DNA from 2 places in the Caproiciproducens sp. NJN-50 genome. Region 2 is predicted to be linked to the other one. Evidence: riboswitches for the same ligand, from Rfam matches in the RefSeq annotation. Region 2 holds a riboswitch; the other holds the start of a gene.

Evidence for each region. Region 2 has a riboswitch for nickel and cobalt ahead of EQM14_RS03970 (cation-translocating P-type ATPase). Riboswitches for the same ligand answer to the same signal wherever they lie in the genome.
Region 1: it holds a riboswitch for nickel and cobalt, as region 2 does, so the genes downstream of both, EQM14_RS08825 (cation-translocating P-type ATPase) here and EQM14_RS03970 (cation-translocating P-type ATPase) in region 2, are expected to answer to the same signal.

What each region holds. Positions count from the first base shown of each region.
Region 1 is NZ_CP035283.1:1,843,582-1,846,871, forward strand. Features, by position in the region: gene EQM14_RS08825 (cation-translocating P-type ATPase) at 1-1,173, opposite strand, end outside; NiCo riboswitch at 1,281-1,370, opposite strand; gene EQM14_RS08830 (DedA family protein) at 1,494-2,105, opposite strand; gene EQM14_RS08835 (helix-turn-helix domain-containing protein) at 2,340-2,816, opposite strand; gene EQM14_RS08840 (MFS transporter) at 3,193-3,290, shown strand, end outside.
Region 2 is NZ_CP035283.1:822,827-826,116, reverse strand. Features, by position in the region: gene EQM14_RS03985 (site-specific DNA-methyltransferase) at 1-63, shown strand, start outside; partial or broken gene EQM14_RS03980 (permease) at 96-548, opposite strand; gene EQM14_RS03975 (ArsR/SmtB family transcription factor) at 637-951, opposite strand; NiCo riboswitch at 1,407-1,504, shown strand; gene EQM14_RS03970 (cation-translocating P-type ATPase) at 1,617-3,290, shown strand, end outside.

The DNA.
Region 1 (3,290 bases), 1.0 Mb from region 2:
AAACGAATATTCCTGAATCAGTTCGCCGCCGAAAAGGAACTCCTTGGACAGGCCCCTGCCTTCACAATACGAAATCATGGCCTTTTCCATAGGGTCATATGCGTCCGGTTCACAGGCCATCCCCATGACCGCGCAGAGGTCCCGCTCTTTGTTTTCCTCCGTCCACGTATCGCATACGGTCATCTGATTCATCGTAATGGTGCCGGTCTTATCAACGCAAAGAACCGACACGGCGCCGAGCGTTTCTACGGAAGCCAGCCTGCGCATAAGCGAATGCCTTTTTGCAAGCCGCCATGCGCCCATGGAAAGGAAGACTGTCAAAATAACCGGGAACTCTTCCGGGATCATGGCCATGGCGAGCGTGACGCCGGAAAGGATGCTTTCGATCAGCCTGTCGGTAAATTGGTGGTCCGGGATATTCAGCCAAGTGAAGCAGCCTACCAATACAAACAGGACCGCCGCAATAACCGCGCAAAGCTTCACGAGCCCGCGGGTCTGCCTCTGAAGCGGCGACGGGGCTTCCGGCGCGCCGACGACATTTGTACCGATTTTCCCGAACTCGGTGGCTTTGCCGATTTGATCCACGCGGACCAGCGCGCTTCCCTGCGTCACAAGAGTCCCCGCGTAGCAGTGGTCGCACCGCCAGTGCCCGCCGTCTGTATCGGCGGTCCCGAGCGCGACCTTCCAAACGCCTTCCGCTTCGCCCGTCATGGACGACTCGTCGACGCACAGATCGTTTGCCTGAAGGATCTCCCCGTCCGCCGGGATCTTGTCGCCTTCGGCAATCAGCATGATATCTCCCGGGACAAGATCAGCGCTGTCGATCCGCTGCTCCGCTCCGTCCCGCAGCACCGTAATGCGCGGTGCCGCGAGATCCTTTAAGGCGTTCAGGGTCTTGTCGGTTTTCCAGCCCTGGATCACATCGATACTGATCATACCCGATACAAAGATCAGCATAACAACTCCGTCGCGCGGCTCACCCAGCAAAAAATAGATGACCGCCGTCACGATGAGCAGCAAAAACATAGGTTCCGACAAGGCTTTCAAAATCTCTTGAAGAACATTCTTCTTCTTTTTCGGAATCAATTCGTTCCTGCCGAATCGCTTTTGACGTTGCACGGCTTCCGCCGTCGTCAGGCCGGTTGGATTTGTGGTGTTCTTTCGTTCTGTCATAAAAGTTACCTCCATAATGCTTCTTAAGCATTTATGCGACAGCTCCATGGCATTGCAAAGATACAGCTGCAGTCTCAAAAGGGTACAAAAATACCAGTGAGACAACATACTGTCCCACAGGTTCTGATCAACCTGTTGCCGCGAGGCCCAGCCCCATAAACCCATATCGGGTTTATCGCCTGCTCAGTTTGTACTGTAGATCAAATGCAGCGCAAAGAGATGAAAGATATTCTATCATATTCATTTACTCGCGTCAAGTGATTAAAAACAAAAAGATAAGATTCCCATCATGAATTTTATGGCGGATCCTGAGAGAAAACCTATTTTTTCTTTTTCCTTTTTTTAGAAATCCAAACAACAAAACCAACCCCGCCGACCGCCATCACGGCGAGAGTAATGTAGGTATAGAGATTCATGGATTGGCTGACGCGTTCCCAGCCGGCTCCGGCAAAAGCACCCAGCGCCACCAGAACCACATTCCAAATTGCGGAGCCGAGGGTGGTGTACAAAAGGAACCTGCCTCTGCGCATCCGCGCCATCCCCGCGGGGATGGAGATGAGGCTTCGGACTAATGGAATAAACCGGCAAAAAAAGACGGTGGAGGCACCGCGCCGATTAAACCAGCCTTCCGCCCGTTCCACATCCCCTTTTTTCAGCCCGAGGACATGTCCCCATTTCCCGATGAACCTGTCCATTTTCTCGGCCGGAAGCAGCCGTCCGACACCGTAAAGGACGATTGCCCCAGCCACCGACCCGATGGTGGCGGACAAGGTGACAATCCAGATGTTCATGCTGGTGTAAGTGGTCATGAAGCCGCCGAAAGTCAGGATCAGCTCGGAAGGAATGGGAGGAAACAGGTTCTCGATTGCAATCAGCAGTGCTATCCCCACGTATCCGTACTGGTTCATAATATGGATGACCCATTCCTGCATTTTGAACTTCCTTTCAATCAAGATAGCAGTTTTTGGCGATGGCTATCACCCAAGTGAAAAGCGGCCTTTTTGCGAATGTCGAATCGGTCGATGCCCCGAATCAGCTCACGGACGTGTCCTGCCTCGGATTCCCGGCGAAAACATGGAAAAACAGCGAATCTGCCGGACAAGCCGGCAGCTCGCTGCATGGAGGTCTGAACCGGGGCGGATATCCGCGCGGCCCGGGCGAACGTATTATCGATTTTTCTTTTGAGGAAAAGTTCCGGACTTCTGATTTGTTTCCAGTTTGCATTCTTCTCGCAGGCTCCAGAAAATTTTGAACTCCAGCTTTTCGATCTCCCGCTGCTGCTTATAGCTGACGCGCAGAGTGGCTTCCCGCGGGATCGTGACGTCCCTGCCCAGATCCGGCAGCAACGCCTGGATGCGGTTTCCGTTTTTTCGCAGAGAGTCCAGTCTGCTTCCGATGCCGTCGAACAGGTCGGGGGATCTGCCGGGCGTGTCCTCGGAAACCATGTACCGCTCGTTTTGGTTGATATAGTTCGTCGAATCCCCGGCGGCGAGCCAGCGGACCAGCGCTTCCCGGCTGAAGCGCCATTCCCGGCCGATTTTCCGGGCGGGAATATGCTCCTCCCGGAGCAGCTTGATCAGCGTCTTCTCGCTGATCCCCAAAAATTCCGATGCCTGACTCAGATTTAAGATATTGGTGTCCATGTTTTTCACCCTCCCGAACCGTCTGCGGAAATATTATAATACTTCCAACCTAAGATGGCAAGCCGAACGGAAATTAAATTCATTATGAAAGAACTTAACGGTAATCTGGCGGTATTTTTAATCTTTTCCAACGCCTTTCCGGCATCTTCGGCGGACAAGTCGGCTTTGCTCTTTCAATTTTCCACTATTGTAATTGATGTTGGCACTAAGTACGCTTATCATATGATTATATTCCGTTCTGTGTTGACTTTATTCCATATCTGCGCTATCATAAGATAAATTTGTAATTCTCTGTTTTCACGGCGGCATGACGGCGGATTGTGCCGGCGCGGTCGGCTTTTTGACAGAGTGTCATAAATACGGGGAGGCGTTTGTTTTGTCGAAAAAAAAGACAATGATTGTTTCCAATATTTTTCTGATCGGGCTGGTAAGCTTTTTTATGGATATGAGTACGGAAATGATCTACCCGATCAT
Region 2 (3,290 bases):
GCCGTCTCTGTTATCCGTGACGGTGTCACGATGAAATATACGGAGGTGGCTGTCGATGAGTAAACTCACGATCAGCCCTCTTTCCGATGAAAGCTAGCTACCTTTGCGCCAAAGATACTCATCAAAAGGACAAGGGAGCCAAGGTCTACCATCGGAGAGGATATAAGAAATGAAAAAGTTACTCCCAAAGGCAGACCTGCAGATGTAAAACCTATGAAAAGCGGTATTGATGAACATGAACAGAACGGTGTCACCGTCCCGAGCAGCGCCGCCGCCGAGTTCGCCCCAATCCCATGAAAACGACCCAATATCTTCTTGCTTCGCTCAGGAGGAAAATAGCTCTGAATATAGCTAATAATAAAAATTAGGAAGCATAAAAGAAGTACAATCTTTATAACGTCATAAATAAAAAATTGAATGCTCCCAATCCAGCGGTTGTTTAGGTCCAGTCCCAAGGCCGATAAACCGTTGCCGATGATACTATTCAACCACTTCATTCCAAGTATTTGGCCTTGAAAGAAATCCCAGATTGCTTTTAATAGCTGCACACCAATGAACCTCACTTTCAAAATAGGACAATCATATCAATAAATTTTGATGTATTGTGCCTGTTAAAAGCCATCCTTCAGATGGCTTTTATCTTTCGCAACAATTACCTTCTTCTCTAACCAAGTCCGGCGTTGTCAGTTTCTTTAATAGAGCACAGGCATTAGCACTGCCTTTTTCACTAATTTTGTAATGCGTCCATTTGCCTTCCTGCCGACTCTCCACAATGCCTGACTCAACCAGAATTTTCATGTGGTAGGAAAGCCCCGATTGTCCCAAGTCCAGCTGCTCCAACAAAACGCAGGCGCATTTTTCGCCGCCGCGCAGAAGCCCGAGTATCCTCAGACGTTTTTCATCGCAAAATGCTTTGAACACCTTTGCGTGTTCCTCATAAGCCGCTACCAATTCTTCACCTCATATCAAGAATATTCGATATATCATTATTATATGCGTCAAATCAAGCTTTGTCAATGTGTTTGAAAACATTTTCATTCGATGGTGAATTGCGAGCTTTACTTCTCTCGGGTAGGACAATCGTAAATAAGAAAGGCAGAGAAATCCGGAAAGGGTATTGCAAAAGAAACATCCATCTTGAGAAAAAATAACCTATGCCGTAGCACAGAAGAATTGCCATGAAACGGAATCAAAAGCACGCAATGCGCATTGGATTACACTCCTTGACACAGCCGGTTTACCGAGACGGTAAGACTATGCTTCAAATTTAAGGTCGGAAGTGAGATTGTAAAACAACAACCGTTATCATAACAAATTTTTATAAGCGCTTGACAAACATGCATCTCCAGCATATAATATACAGAATCTCTTTGCACTGCATTACATTCAGCATGAATGCGAGATCAACAGTACAAACTGAGCAGGCGATGCCCGCAAGGGTGTGGGGCCGGGTCGCCCAATGAGCGGCAACAGATTGCAATTTGAGCACATCTGTGGGACAGTAGTATGTTCCATAGGCGTGCTTTTTTATACCCCCAATGGAACACATGACCCCGAAATGGAGTGCCATAGAGCTATCAAACGATTGCCGAAAGGCTAAAACGGAGGTAACTTTTATGACAGACAAAAAGCAAAACATGGCTGGCTTAACTGCCACCGAAGCAAAACGATTGCAGGAGCAATATGGTAAAAACGAATTGACCACACAGAAGAAAGAGAGCTTTTTCAAAAAACTTCTGCATATTATCTGTGAACCAATGTTTTTACTGCTCATTGTCGCCGCAACCATTTATTTTATTCTGGGAGAGCCCAGAGATGGTGCAATTATGCTGGTTTTTGTGGTGGGCATAATCAGCATTGATGTAATTCAAGAATGGAAAACCGATAAAACCTTAAATGCCCTGAAAGATTTATCTGCCCCGCATATCACTGTTATTCGTAATGGAAAGGAGCGGACTATTGCTAGTGCCGACCTTGTGCCCGGTGACTTAATGATGATTTATGAGGGCGTCAAGATCCCGGCAGATGGAGTTGTAATAAAATGTAACGACCTGTGTGTCGATGAATCTTCGTTGACCGGCGAAGCGGAAGGTGTGTGGAAAATCAACACTGAGAGTGCAGAGTCAACAAGCGACTATTGGCGGCGTGATTATTGTTATGCCGGCACGCTGGTTACACAGGGCACAGCAACGGTACTGGTAGATAAAATTGGCAACACCACTGAGTATGGAAAAATCGGAGTCAATGTTGCATCCGCACCGGAGGAACCCACACCCCTACAAAAGCAAACCGGAAGTCTTGTTAAACTATGCGCAGGAATTGCTGCAGTCTTGTTTGCCCTTGTGGGAATATTCACATGGCTGAATATTCCTGACCACAGCTTTGGCGACAGGCTGATTGAGAGCATTTTGTCGGGCATAACCCTTGCCATGGCAATGATTCCAGAAGAGTTTCCTGTCATCCTCACGGTATTTTTATCAATGGGAGCTTGGCGGCTTGCCAAAAAGCAGTCACTGGTGCGCAAGCTGCCTTCAGTGGAAACGCTTGGCGCCGTATCTGTGCTATGCGTAGATAAAACAGGTACCATCACGATGAATCAGATGACCGTGCAGGATACGTGGGCTACTGATGGCAACACCAAAGCACTTTGTGAAGTAATGGGTATGGGCTGTGAGACCGATGCCTATGACCCCATGGAAAAGGCAATGCTCAAGCATTGTAAAATCCTTGGGTTTTCAAATGAATATCTTTTTGGCGGAGAGATGATTCGCGAATATGCCTTCACAAATGAGTTGAAAATGATGGGACATATTTGGCGCAGGGATGACGGAATAACTATTGCAGCAAAAGGTTCTCCTGAACGTATTTTGGCCATTTGTGAGCTTACAAATTTAGAGAAGCAAGTAGCAGAACAGAAGATCACCGAAATGTCAAAGCAAGGCTTGCGTGTAATTGCAGTTGCCACTGCAAAACCACAAAGTGAAGCTGAAGTTCCTGCTCAGATTACAGACTGCCGTTTAACACTCTGCGGACTGATCGGGCTTGCCGATCCACCTCGTGAAAGTGTAAAAGCAGATATTGCCGTTTGCAACAAGGCCGGTATTCGTGTTGTTATGATTACAGGAGATAATGGCATCACCGCTGCATCCATCGCAAAGAAAATCGGTATGCAAAACAGCGACCATATCATTACTGGCGATATGCTAAACGAAATGACCGATGAAGAACTGCGTGAAAAAGTGAAGGATGTCAGCATTTTTTCTCGTGTCATTCCTGAACATAAAATGCGT